DNA from 2 places in the Kurthia sp. FSL E2-0154 genome. Region 1 is predicted to be linked to the other one. Evidence: a T-box and tRNA genes for the amino acid it is inferred to sense, from the RefSeq annotation. Region 1 holds a T-box; the other holds one or more tRNA genes.

Evidence for each region. A T-box is a leader RNA that pairs with one kind of tRNA and senses whether it is charged. The one in region 1 lies ahead of serS (serine--tRNA ligase), so its partner is inferred to be a tRNA-Ser.
Region 2: it has a tRNA-Ser gene. The T-box ahead of serS (serine--tRNA ligase) is inferred to sense a tRNA for this amino acid. The anticodon was not compared.

What each region holds. Positions count from the first base shown of each region.
Region 1 covers NZ_JBBOPO010000001.1:2,610,645-2,617,645, reverse strand. The annotation lists gene MHB75_RS13030 (deoxynucleoside kinase) at 16-684, opposite strand; gene MHB75_RS13025 (deoxynucleoside kinase) at 681-1,319, opposite strand; gene tadA (tRNA adenosine(34) deaminase TadA) at 1,442-1,942, shown strand; gene serS (serine--tRNA ligase) at 1,962-3,239, opposite strand; T-box leader at 3,340-3,561, opposite strand; gene pdxT (pyridoxal 5'-phosphate synthase glutaminase subunit PdxT) at 3,580-4,164, opposite strand; gene pdxS (pyridoxal 5'-phosphate synthase lyase subunit PdxS) at 4,166-5,050, opposite strand; gene pdxR (MocR-like pyridoxine biosynthesis transcription factor PdxR) at 5,157-6,557, shown strand; gene MHB75_RS12995 (serine hydrolase) at 6,604-7,001, opposite strand, start outside.
Region 2 covers NZ_JBBOPO010000001.1:1,722,896-1,729,896, forward strand. The annotation lists gene menD (2-succinyl-5-enolpyruvyl-6-hydroxy-3-cyclohexene-1-carboxylic-acid synthase) at 1-1,403, opposite strand, end outside; gene MHB75_RS08435 (isochorismate synthase) at 1,393-2,781, opposite strand; gene MHB75_RS08440 (dipeptidase) at 2,879-3,817, opposite strand; gene MHB75_RS08445 (D-alanyl-D-alanine carboxypeptidase family protein) at 4,101-4,679, opposite strand; tRNA gene MHB75_RS08450 (tRNA-Glu) at 4,928-4,999, opposite strand; tRNA gene MHB75_RS08455 (tRNA-Ser) at 5,004-5,094, opposite strand; tRNA gene MHB75_RS08460 (tRNA-Asn) at 5,098-5,174, opposite strand; tRNA gene MHB75_RS08465 (tRNA-Ile) at 5,185-5,261, opposite strand; tRNA gene MHB75_RS08470 (tRNA-Gly) at 5,266-5,339, opposite strand; tRNA gene MHB75_RS08475 (tRNA-Phe) at 5,345-5,420, opposite strand; tRNA gene MHB75_RS08480 (tRNA-Asp) at 5,451-5,527, opposite strand; tRNA gene MHB75_RS08485 (tRNA-Met) at 5,537-5,613, opposite strand; tRNA gene MHB75_RS08490 (tRNA-Ser) at 5,648-5,740, opposite strand; tRNA gene MHB75_RS08495 (tRNA-Ile) at 5,765-5,841, opposite strand; tRNA gene MHB75_RS08500 (tRNA-Met) at 5,853-5,926, opposite strand; tRNA gene MHB75_RS08505 (tRNA-Ala) at 5,954-6,029, opposite strand; tRNA gene MHB75_RS08510 (tRNA-Pro) at 6,052-6,128, opposite strand; tRNA gene MHB75_RS08515 (tRNA-Arg) at 6,133-6,209, opposite strand; tRNA gene MHB75_RS08520 (tRNA-Leu) at 6,236-6,324, opposite strand; tRNA gene MHB75_RS08525 (tRNA-Gly) at 6,330-6,404, opposite strand; tRNA gene MHB75_RS08530 (tRNA-Leu) at 6,454-6,538, opposite strand; tRNA gene MHB75_RS08535 (tRNA-Lys) at 6,555-6,630, opposite strand; tRNA gene MHB75_RS08540 (tRNA-Thr) at 6,635-6,710, opposite strand; tRNA gene MHB75_RS08545 (tRNA-Val) at 6,720-6,795, opposite strand; rRNA gene rrf (5S ribosomal RNA) at 6,807-6,922, opposite strand.

The DNA of each region.
Region 1 (7,001 bases):
CGTGATTCCTCTCTTTTATTTACGTAAATGCGATGTCTGTTCTAAAAAATGGGCGATACGTGCCACAATATGTTCCACTGTATCTGGGTCTTTCATTAAATCATAATCATTGATATCTAGTCGAAGAACAGGGCATGCATTAAAACTATCAATCCATTTTTCGTAGCGCTCGTGCATCTCCAACCAGTAAGCACGCTCTGTTTGTTGCTCCATCGGACGACCACGCTCTGCAATACGACCGATAATATCCTCTACAGGTCCTTCAATATAAATCAATAAATCTGGGTGTGGGAAATAAGGTGTCATCACCATCGCATCAAAAAGATTCGTGTATGTTTCATAATCTGTTGGTGTCATCGTTCCCTTATCATAATGCATCTTCGCAAAAATACCTGTATCTTCATAAATGGAACGGTCTTGAATAAAACCACCACCGTATTCAAAAATACGTTTTTGCTCTTTGAAACGCTCTGCTAAGAAATAGATTTGTAAATGGAAGCTCCACTTTTCAAAGTCATCATAAAATTTATCTAAGTATGGATTTGTATCTACTTTTTCAAAGGATGTACGGAAATTTAATGCTTCAGCTAAAGCATTCGTCATTGTCGACTTCCCTACACCAACTGTTCCTGCAATTGTAATAACGGCATTCGATGGAATATTATATTTTTCTCTTAAATTCATTGCTTTAAGCTCCTCTTACTTAATAATTCCTCTACTTGTTGAAGAATTTTTTGTAAATCATATTCATTATTCACAAAATCATAGGCGTCACCATTAATACGCAGCACAGGAATCTGTGGATTCTCTTGTTCAAAACAATCAATAAATACATGATAATCTGCTACTAACTGCTCCATATAATCCCGTTTAATCATATGTTCAAATTCTCGCCCACGCATTGCAATACGCTTCATTAATGTGTCTACTGTCGCATCTAAGTAGATGACAATATTCGGTGTCACCATATCTTCGATTAAAATCTCATAAATTTGTTCGTACTTTTTATATTCAGAAGGCTGTAGCGTTCTTTGTGCAAAAATTAAATTTTTAAATACATGGTAATCTGCTACAACTTCTTTTTTCGCATTAATTGAATTTTTCTTAATATCTTTTAATTGCTTATAACGATTACATAAGAAAAACATCTCTGTTTGAAAACTCCATTCATCAATATCTTCATAGAATTTATTTAAAAATGGGTTTTCGTCCACAATCTCTTTTAATAAATCATAGCCAAAATGTTCAGCAATTCGATTTGAGAGTGATGTCTTTCCAACACCAATCGGACCTTCTACAGCGATAAACGGTACAGGCATCGGAAGTTCTCCCTTCATTTTTTCATCAGTGTCTTATATTTTATCATACAGATTCATGAAGAAACACCCTTTCGCTTTATTGATACAATCGTGCTAGAATAACGCTACAAGGAGCGTGACATATGCAATTAACAGATCAACAATATATGGAACTAGCTTTGAAAGAAGCTGAAAAAGCACGTGATTTAGGTGAAGTTCCTATTGGTGCAATCATCGTACATGAAGGTAAAGTGATTTCTTCTGCTTATAATCTACGTGAAACCACACAAAATGCTGTAACACATGCAGAACTAATGGCGATTCAACAAGCATGTGTAAAACTAGATAGTTGGCGATTAGAAAATACAACACTTTATGTAACATTAGAACCTTGTCCTATGTGCGCTGGAGCAATTCTACAATCGAGAATCCCTCGTGTGGTATATGGGGCTCGTGATCTAAAGGCAGGTTGTGTTCATTCATTACATTCATTATTAACAGATTCTCGTATGAACCATGTATGTGAAGTTGCAGAAGGTGTTTTAGCTGACGAATGTGGTAGTATTTTAACGACTTTCTTTAAAGAATTACGTGCACGCAAAAAAGCTGAGAAAAAAGCAAAAAAAGACAACATCACAAATTAATGCGATGTTGTCTTTTATATTAGTTAGAAATAACTTCTAACCCGCCCATATAAGGACGTAAAACTTCTGGCACTACGACAGAACCATCAGCTTGTTGATAGTTTTCTAAAATCGCCGCTACTGTACGACCAATTGCAAGACCTGAACCATTTAATGTGTGTACATATTCTGGTTTTGCACCTTTTTCACGACGGAAACGGATATTGGCACGACGCGCTTGGAAATCTTCGAAGTTTGAACAAGAAGAAATTTCACGATAAATATTTTGTGTTGGGATCCATACTTCTAAATCATATTTTTTAGCAGCAGTGAAACCTAAGTCACCTGTGCACATTAACAATTTACGGTATGGTAATTGTAAAGCTTGTAGAATTGCTTCAGCATGACCTGTTAGTAATTCAAGTTGTTCATAAGATTCTTCTGGTTTTACAAAACGTACTAACTCAACTTTATTGAATTGGTGTTGACGAATTAAACCACGTGTATCGCGACCAGCTGAACCTGCTTCTGAACGGAAGTTTGCGCTATATGCATTAAAACCTTTTGGTAAGTCTTCAGCAGTTAAAATTTCATCACGGAAGAAGTTTGTTACAGGTACTTCAGCAGTTGGAATTAAGAAGTAATCTTCTTTCTCAATTAAGAATGCATCTTCTTCAAATTTCGGCAATTGACCTGTACCTGTTAAGCTTGTACGGTTTACCATGTAAGGTGGTAACATTTCTTCATAACCGTGTTTGTCTGCATGATAATCCATCATGAAGTTAATTAATGCACGTTCTAAACGAGCACCTGCTCCACGATAAAATACAAAACGACTACCTGTTACTTTACCAGCACGTTCGAAATCAATAATATTTAAGTTTGTACCTAAGTCCCAGTGTGGTTGAGGTTCAAAATCGAATGTTGGTACTTCCCCCCAAGTATATACTTCTTGGTTCGCGTCCTCATCTTCGCCTACAGGCACAGACTCATGCGGGATGTTTGGTAAACGCATCATCATATGATGGAATTTCTCTTCGACCTCATTTAATTGTGCATCTAGTCCTTTAATTTGATCACCAAGTTCACGCATTTGAAGAATTGCATCATCTGCATTTTCTTTATTGCGTTTCTTTTGAGCAATCGCTTCAGAAGCTTTATTACGTTCTGCTTTTAGGACTTCTGTTTTTGCGATTAATTCACGACGCTGTTGATCCCATTCTTCAAAATGATCGAATGTCCCTAAATCCTCATTACGATGCGCTAACTTTTCTTTAATCTCAGTATAATTTGCACGTACACGTTTAATATCTAACATGTATATTCCTCCATTCCTTATTCGATGTAGATGAAGCCTATAGCACTTGCAATCTTTATAAATTCTAGGAAAAGGCACAAAAAAGCCCTCATCCCCATAGTGAAGGGACGAGAGCATACCCGCGTTGCCACCCTAATTGATTAAGCACAAAATTGCTTAATCCGCTTCAATTTATAACGGCTATGTAAAGCCGGCTACAGCCTACTATGATTTCAGCCGAGCAACTCCAGGACGGATTCACAAGGTTCTTTATCAACTCTCACCAACCGTTGACTCTCTTAAAAAGAATAAACTCGCTACTACTTCCTATCATCGTAATAAATATTAATTTAACCATACTTTACAATACATTTGAAGGTTGTGCAAGTTTACTCTGTTGAATCTGTTCTTTTAATAGTTCCATAATACGTAAATCATCTGTTAATTCAGGATGAAATGCGCACCCAATTTTATTTCCTTGTTGTACAAGTACAATCTTATCACCATACATTGCAAGCACTTCAACACCTTCACCAACACGGTCTATATGTGGTGCACGAATGAAAACTGCTTCGTATGGTGTGTCTAAACCTTGAACTGTTAATTCCGTAGAGAACGAATCAATTTGTCGCCCAAATGAATTACGACGCACCCAAATATTCATACCACCGATATGTGCTTCAGAACCTTCAACGCAGTCTGCTAAAAGAATTAACCCTGCACATGTTCCAAGAATTGGCTTTTTGAAATCTTTTAAAGCTGGCATCATCTCATGATAGTCGATGAGTTTACGCATAGCCGTACTTTCACCGCCCGGTAAAATTAAGCCGTCTATCTCATTTAATTGTTCTGCATTTTTAATTGCGATTCCTTCAGCACCAATACCTTCAATCGCATGAATATGCTCTTCAACAGCACCTTGTAAAGCTAGAACACCAACCTTCATATTACCAACCTCGATTCTGCATGCGTGCTTCAGGAGCTAAAGAGGCGATTTCAAGACCTTTCATCGGTGTACCAATCTCTTTTGACACACGTGCAATTAATTCATAATCTTGGTAATGTGTTGTTGCTTGAACGATGGCGTTTGCGAATTTTTCTGGTGATTCAGACTTGAAGATACCAGAACCTACGAATACGCCGTCAGCACCTAACTCCATCATTAATGCTGCGTCTGCTGGTGTTGCGATACCACCTGCTGCAAAGTTTACTACTGGTAAACGCTTTAAGCGATGAATTTCTAATAATACTTCATACGGTGCGCCAAGCTCTTTAGCTGCCGTCATAATTTCATCTGGACTCATATTTGCGATTTGTTTTACTTGCGCATTCACTTTACGCATATGACGAACTGCTTCTACGATGTTACCTGTTCCCGGCTCACCTTTTGTACGAAGCATTGAAGCTCCTTCACCAATACGACGAGCAGCTTCACCTAAATCACGACAACCACATACGAATGGTACGCTGAATTCATTTTTTAATAAATGATATTCTTCATCTGCTGGTGTTAATACTTCACTCTCGTCAATATAATCCACACCCATTGACTCTAAAATACGCGCTTCTACAATATGACCAATACGACCTTTTGCCATAACTGGAATCGATACTGCATTCATTACTTCTTCAACAACACGTGGATCAGCCATACGTGCAACACCACCCGCTTTACGAATATCAGATGGAACCATTTCTAGTGCCATAACTGCTACTGCGCCAGAAGCTTCTGCGATTTTTGCTTGCTCAGCGTTAATAACATCCATAATAACGCCGCCTTTTTGCATTTGAGCCATACCTCTTTTAACTAAATCTGTACCTAATTGAACCATGAATAATTCCTCCCTTTATTTTCTATATATCCCATAATAATTTATATTGACCTTTTTAAAAGATTCAGTTTTAATATATTTAATAAGGTCAGTTAGGGTGAAGACAATGGATATGCTCATGTTTCAATTAGATAAGACATCATCAGAACCGCTATATGAACAGCTTTACAGAGGAATTAAAGAGAGTATTGTAAACGGTGAAATTGCGACAAATGAGAAGCTACCGTCGAAAAGAAAATTAGCTGAATTTTTAAATATTAGCCAAACTACAATTGAATTAGCTTATGGTCAATTATTAGCTGAAGGCTATGTTTTATCAAAATCACGCGTTGGTTATTTTGTAGAAGACATTGAAACACTTGCTTATATTGATAAAGAGCAAACTCAAAAATTATTAAATGCACCAGAAATTGAAGTGAAAATTGATTTTAATCCTGGGCAAATTGACTTACAGTCGTTTCCGTTTAAAATTTGGCGTAAATATATGAAAGATGCGATTGATGAGGAACATGCTCACCTATTATTAATGGGTGATGCACAAGGGGAGTACGATTTACGAAAAGAAATTGCGGCATATTTATACCAATCTCGCGGTGTACGATGTCAGCCAGAACAAATTGTGATTGGCTCTGGTACAGAACAATTGTTACCAATGATTGTTTCTTTACTTGGAAATCAACATCACTATGCAGTTGAAAACCCTGGTTATACGATGACGCACCACATTTTCACACAATACAATCAGCCAACAACACCAATTACTGTTGATGAAGATGGTATGGATGTCCAAGAACTTGAGCAATCTGAAGCTACAATTGCTTATGTTACGCCTTCTCATCAGTTCCCGACAGGTGCTATTCTATCGGCGAACAGACGTGTTCAATTATTAAATTGGGCAATGAAATCACCTCATCACTATATTATTGAAGATGACTATGATAGTGAATTTCGCTATACTGGTAAACCGATTGCAGCATTACAAGGTTTAGACCATGATGATAAAGTAATTTATATGAGTACATTCTCCAAATCATTAATGCCTTCTTTACGAATTGCTTATTTTGTTTTACCAAAAACATTATTAGCCGATTATAAAGCAAGAGAGAGCTATTATACTTGCACTGTACCAAGAATTGATCAATATACTTTGGCACAATTTATGCATGAAGGTCATTTCTCAAAACATCTGAACCGAATGCGTAAAATTTATAGAAAAAAACTCGAAAAAATTACGCATACATTAAAAGCTTATGCACCACAGATTAAAATATCAGGTGAACAAGCAGGAATGCATATTATGGTGCATGTTTCACATGAAAAAGATGCGACTGCTCTTAGCAAAATTGCATTAGAACAAGGTATACGAATCGCTTCCATTCAACAATATTTATTGAAAGAACATCCCACTTACAAAAATCGTTTGTTATTGGGGTTTGGTGGGATTTCTGAAGATAAAATTGAAGAATCCATCCATTTATTAATGAATATTTGGGGATTTCAAGCATAAATAAAAAAGAATCGTGTCATCGTACGATTCTTTTTTATTTATTCTATTAAAACACTTTATTCCATAAGTTTGAGAAGAAATCACCAATTGCACTAAATACTTTTGTAAACCAACCTTTTTCTTCTACAGCTTCTATTGTAACAACTTCTAAGGCTTTAATTTTCGGATCAATAAAGCCATAATCTTTTCCAGCTTTATTTTTCACTTCAATGTGTCCAACCACTTCACCTTTTTTAACAGGTGCATTTAATGATTTTTTATCTAAAACAACATTTGCAGTATATTCTTTTGCATCATTTGTTTTAACCATCATTGATAATTCTTCTTTTGCTGCTACTTTTACTTGTTTTTCTTTACCATTTTCAACTGCTACTGTTTCGTTCCCTTTAAAAGTTTGACCTTTTGAAACGATTTTTTCTGTTGAGAATTGGTTGAATCCATAAT
Region 2 (7,001 bases), 890 kb from region 1:
TAACGACTCGCAAGCAAACCATTCGCATCATGTAAAAATGCTAAATCACCAATTAATAAGTACGTGTCGCGCATCGTACCTAATTGTGCGCCAATTGCAGTAGATACAACACCATCAATACCATTTGCACCACGATTCGCAAATATACGAATATTACGTTCAGTTTGATAGAAGAATGTATCTACATCACGTATTGGCATACTACTGCTCACAACTAAATCACTTTGATCTGGTAAACATTCAAACAGCGTTCCTGCCAGTGCACCTTCATCATGCTCTTGAGCAATATAGGCTTTGACATGTTGACATGCAATTTCATTTGCTCGTGTAAAGATTTGTTGATATTCCACATCATAGTTCATCTCATCTACATTAAAATCAGACATCCAAGAATCGATTTCTGCTTGAATGTGTGTAGTTGTAACACCTAACGGATCTCTAAATAAACTATCTTCATCTACTGTAATAAAAGTACGAGGTTTCACGGCTTTTAAAAATAGTGTTAGCGGCTTTGAAACAGGCTGCGCACCAAATCGAATGACCGTATCTGGATGCATGTTCTTTTTAAATACATCATTTTTTAAGATACTATCATAATGTTCGATCACATAATGCTTACAGTCATTTGGCACTTGGGTACGTAGCTGCGATAAACTTTCAACTAATACAGGCCACTTTAATGTACGAATAAATGACCAAACTTCGTTTAAATCTGTACCTTCTGCTAATTCCCCCATTACAACAAAACCTTTTCTAGCTTGTTGAATAGCCTCTTTCCAAAATTGTAGTGCATCATTACTTGGTACGAGTTTCGCAGTAAATGACTGATGAAAAGTTGGCTTTGGTAATTCATCTTGAAAATCAATCAAAAGCGGTTCTCTAAAAGGAATATTTAAATGTACAGGTCCTTTAGGAGAAGCCATCGACACAGTTGTAGCGCGTGCAATATGACGTTCAATATGAGGCAGTGTCGCTTCATATTCGTCTGGAATTGGTAAATCAACAGACCATTTCACATGATGTCCATATAAGTCCGGTTGATTAATCGCTTGCGGTGCTCCGACGTCGCGCAGTTCATGCGGACGATCTGCTGTTAAAATAATAAGTGGAACTCGTGCATAATATGCTTCTACAATCGCAGGAAAGTAGTTGGCTGCTGCTGTCCCTGATGTACAGAGTAACACAACAGGCTTCGCCTTTGTTTTCGCCATACCTAGCGCTAAAAAGGCTGCTGAGCGCTCATCTACTTGTCGAACTACGTTAAACTCTTTAGAAGATGCAAACCCATAAGCAAGAGGTGTCGAACGTGATCCTGGACTTATAACAACATCGGTTACGCCAGACTCTGCTAATGAGCCGATGATTCGATAAACATAATCCGATAGAATTTGCTTATTCATCATTCAACTTTCCTCCTAATGTACGTAACATCGGTCTAAACTTCACCAATGTTTCCTCGTATTCACTTTGTGGTTCAGAATCTGCTACAATGCCGCCGCCTGCATATAAATAAGCTTTTTTATCTTGTAATAATGCTGAACGAATCGCAACAGCAAACTCACCGTCGCCATCTGCGTTAAGCCAACCAATTGGTGCTGCATATACACCACGATTCATCGGTTCATACTGGCGAATCATCTCCATCGCAACTTCACGTGGTGACCCTCCAAGCGCAGGCGTTGGATGTAATTTTTCAACCATTTGTAAGATTGTCGCATCTTCTTTTAAAATACCTTCAATTGGCGTATGAAGATGCTGAATATCACGAATCTTTAATAAATCTGGATGATTTGGTAACGTATACTGTTCACACGTTTCTTTAAATGAATTTGAAATCATATCTACAACATACTGATGTTCTTGTAAATTCTTCGTATCATTTAAAAGAATACGTCCAAACTCCTCATCTTCTTGAACCGTTGTACCACGTCGAATTGAACCCGCTACACAAGATGAATACGCTTTTTTATGATTTACAAAAACTAGTCGCTCAGGTGTGGCACCTAAAAACAAGTCTTGCCCTTGCTCCTGTGCAAATAAATAACTTTCTGGTTGTTCTTCTGAAAGTTGCGCTAATAAATTCGACGTATTTACTTCTTTGTCAAACGTCAGCGCAAGTGAGCGCGCAATCACGACTTTATCTGCTTGTTTTGCTTTGATTTGATTTGTTACTTGTGTAATAGATTGAAGATATTCCTCTTTATACGGTTCTTCTGTTAATACAACATGTGGTTTGATATACGTCTTTAATGTACGTCCTTTCGCTTGTTCAAGCAATGCTTCTCGTTCTTCTCGTGCAAGCTCAATATCTTCATCTGTAATGACTTCATCTGATACAAGATGCGTGTTCATATAAAAACGTCCATTTGACTCTACTAATTGGTGTTTTGCCAGTGCGAAATTCGCATGCGAAAAATTCGCCCATTCATCCGATACACCTTTTTTCGGATCAAAGGTAAAGCTACCAAATAGAATGGGTTGTTGTTTAATTCCTTTTAACGATGTTGAATGAATCAAATGCTTCCATGCTTTTTCAACATCTTCATAGCGAGCATCTGCATCATTACTTTTAATTGTATAAGCATGACCTAGCCCAACTAAAGTGAAATCTTTATCTTTGTTTTGCCAATAAAAACATTGTCCCTTAAACTTTTCTTCGCCGATTTCAAAAAATACTAAAGTAGATTGTGTTTCTAACTCTTTCGACTCAATATAAAAGTGGACTGTCGACTGATCAGTTTTACTTAGATCGCCGTTTATCGTCGACAATTTACGATTCATCAAAATTACCTCCGTCAGTAGATTCTAAATCTACTCGTACATACTTACTTCATATACTATCATACAACTTTATAAGCTATTCAGCACATAATAAATCCTAGCTTCTTTCGATTTTAGAAATAAAATGTTGAAAGTTTTCAGCTGCAATTCCTTTTATTTCTTCTGTTGTAAAAATACCCTCTAATGCTTGTAAAAGATTCGGTATTTCCTCTGTTCTCGTCAGATTTTCAACATACAAATCAATTCCCTCAAAATCTGAGCCAAGACCAACTCTAGATGGTGTGATAATTTTAGCAAGATGTTTAATATGCTTTACTAAGTCATCAATTGTCACAGATGCTTCATTGCTAATAAAAGGAGGATAGAATACACAATGTACATGCCCACCTTTTTCAGCAACTGCTCTTAATTGTTGATCATATAAATTACGTGGATGATCTTGAATAGCACGTGCATTTGAGTGACTAGCAATCACATACTTTGCTTCTTGCAACGTATCCCAAAAACCCTGTTCATTTAAATGCGATACATCGATAATAATGTGATGTGCATTTAATAAAGCAATGACTTCTCGACCAAAAGGTTTAATCCCCATTGCTGGATTCTCTTCAGCGCCATAAGCTACTGCATTTTCATGATTCCATGTTAGACCGCATAATAAAATGCCTGCATCTATAAATGTTTGGAGTTTTCGCAGATCTGAACCAATTGCATCGCAGCCTTCTAAACTTAGAACAGCACCGATTTGATTTGGTTGTAATTGTTGTAGTTGTTTCCAATCTGTAATGTGTACCATTTCTTCATAAGGTGTTATGATTTCCTGATGAAAAATTTCTACTTGGCGAATCGCTTCTAAGTATCGTTGATTTTCATTTAGTGTATCGTCTATAAAAATCGCAAATACTTGTAATTTCGTATTTGTCTTTTTTAATTGTTCTAACGTTACTTCTAGTTTCTCATTGTTTTTAAAAGAGATTGGTGCTTCTGCTTGTGATAATGTATAAAGAACGTCACAATGCAAATCAATTATTTCCATTCTTACACCTCGTTTTACTATTCCATTACTTTAACTATATAGATGTTTTAGACATTGTTCTAGTAAATATAAGAAAAAAGTCAAAACAATATCGTTCTGTAACGACATCGTTTCGACTTTTATTAATAGCAGAATATAATGTTGTTGCATCTACAATGTGCATTGGTTCTCCACTTGCAGCCCCTTCCCCTTTTTATTAGCAACTGAAGCAAGTGACAAATCACTCTCTAATGTATATCCTGTTTTTTCACCTACAAATGTAAAAGAACACTTTTATTAGAGTTTATTTTATTAAACAGTGTGCTTGAGAATGAAAACCCTTGAGGACGTAAATACGTTTTTGAACACCATACTGTTTAGCAGAGAAGATTTCTTTAAATGTTATGTTTTTCATTCCATATTGAAGCAACTTCATTAAATCATATGCAGTTAAATAATGATTACCATGATGGAGACCTTCAACATTTTCAAAATGAGTTTGATTCATATCAAGTTCTTTTAGCTTCTCATTCATTAAATGAACGAAGTTTTTTTCATCACCTACAACATATTTTGCAATAGCTAAAGATGCATCTGCTCCTGAATGTAACATAACACCATAAAGTCTATCTTCAACTCTCACTTTTTCATTAGGCTTAAATCCAACAATCGAAGCGTTTGTTTGTTGAATATAATCAAAAATTGAATTCGGAACGGTTACTTTATTTTGTAAATTCGGAATATTCTCTAATGCAACAGTAACAGTCATTAATTTAGTTAAAGAATCTGGATAAGCTCTTTTTTCAGCTTCTTTTGCATAAAGTACTTGATTCGTATTTAAGTTAATTAAAAGAGCTTCTTTACTTTTAATATTCTTTTTCAAGGTATTTTTATTTTGAATAAGTAGCACTTTATTTTCTTCTTCTATATTTTTTTCATAACAATCGGTATGGTTTTTTCATTGGCAAATAACTCCTGAACTTGCATTATGGCAATAATGCATCCAGATAAAATAACCGCTGTTACTTCATATATTCAATTAATACTAGATATTTGTTAGAATACCCGACCAAATAATTTAAAAAACAAAAAAATAATCGATTGCATATAATATGCAATCGATTATTAGTATGACCCCTACGGGATTCGAACCCGTGTTACCGCCGTGAAAGGGCGGTGTCTTAACCGCTTGACCAAGGGGCCAATATGGCGGAGAAGGAGGGATTTGAACCCTCGCGCCGGTTGCCCGACCTACACCCTTAGCAGGGGCGCCTCTTCAGCCACTTGAGTACTTCCCCATATGGCTCCGTTGGCAGGACTCGAACCTGCGACCCTCTGATTAACAGTCAGATGCTACTACCAACTGAGCTACAACGGAATCATATAAATGGTGGGCCTAAATGGACTCGAACCATCGACCTCACGCTTATCAGGCGTGCGCTCTAACCAGCTGAGCTATAGGCCCATTTTGGAGCGGGTGAGGAGAATCGAACTCCCGACAACAGCTTGGAAGGCTGTGGTTTTACCACTAAACTACACCCGCAATCATGGTGGGTTTGGACGGAATCGAACCGCCGACACTTAGAGCTTCAATCTAATGCTCTACCAACTGAGCTACAAACCCATGATTGTATTTATGTATATTTTGTAAAAATGGCGGTCCGGACGGGACTCGAACCCGCGACCTCCTGCGTGACAGGCAGGCATTCTAACCAGCTGAACTACCGGACCATTTTTAATTGGTTGCGGGGACAGGATTTGAACCTGCGACCTTCGGGTTATGAGCCCGACGAGCTACCGAACTGCTCCACCCCGCGATAATAATATTTATATTGTATGGTATGGCTAATATGGAGGAGGAAGAGGGATTCGAACCCCCGCGCGGTTTGACCCGCCTGTCGGTTTTCAAGACCGATCCCTTCAGCCAGACTTGGGTATTCCTCCGAGATAGTATATAAAGTTCTTACTTGGTGGACCTTGCAGGACTCGAACCTGCGACCGGACGGTTATGAGCCGTCTGCTCTAACCAACTGAGCTAAAGGTCCTTTAGGTAATATGGCGGCCGAGGGGATCGAACCCCCGACCTCCCGGGTATGAACCGGACGCTCTAGCCAGCTGAGCTAGGCCGCCATAATAATATTGGTTAAAGTTTTAAATTGGTGGAGCCTAGCGGGATCGAACCGCTGACCTCCTGCGTGCAAGGCAGGCGCTCTCCCAGCTGAGCTAAGGCCCCAATATAATGGGTATGTTGTTAATGGTCGGAATGACAGGATTCGAACCTGCGACCCCTTGGTCCCAAACCAAGTGCTCTACCAAGCTGAGCTACATTCCGGAAATGGTGCGCCCGGCAGAAGTCGAATCCACAACCTTCTGATCCGTAGTCAGACGCTCTATCCAATTGAGCTACGGGCGCAAAAATAATATACGGTTTTTAAAAAATGGTGCCGAGGGCCGGAATCGAACCGGCACGGTGATCACTCACCGCAGGATTTTAAGTCCTGTGCGTCTGCCAGTTCCGCCACCCCGGCATATTTGGAGCGGAAGACGAGGTTCGAACTCGCGACCCCCACCTTGGCAAGGTGGTGTTCTACCACTGAACTACTTCCGCAATATGCTTAGATATTTTTATCTGACAGTTATGAAATTATAAGAAACTATGGTGCGGGTGAAGGGAGTCGAACCCCCACGCCTTGCGGCGCTAGATCCTAAGTCTAGTGCGTCTGCCAATTCCGCCACACCCGCATAGTAAATATTAAAGTGGTGAGTCATGCAGGATTCGAACCTGCGACCCTCTGATTAAAAGTCAGATGCTCTACCAACTGAGCTAATGACTCAAAATGGTGCCGGCGAAAGGAGTCGAACCCTCGACCTACTGATTACAAGTCAGTTGCTCTACCAACTGAGCTACACCGGCATATTTTGATGGTGGAGGATGACGGGATCGAACCGCCGACCCCCTGCTTGTAAGGCAGGTGCTCTCCCAGCTGAGCTAATCCTCCATTATATAACAGCCCGGCAGCGTCCTACTCTCACAGGGGGAAACCCCCAACTACCATCGGCGCTAAAGAGCTTGACTTCCGTGTTCGGCATGGGAACGGGTATGACCTCTTTGCTATCGCCACCAGACTATTTTCTTAAGATTTCTCTTAAGGACAAGAATTATTATATCAGTTTAACGAGTGAATGTCAATCGTTTTTCTAAAAT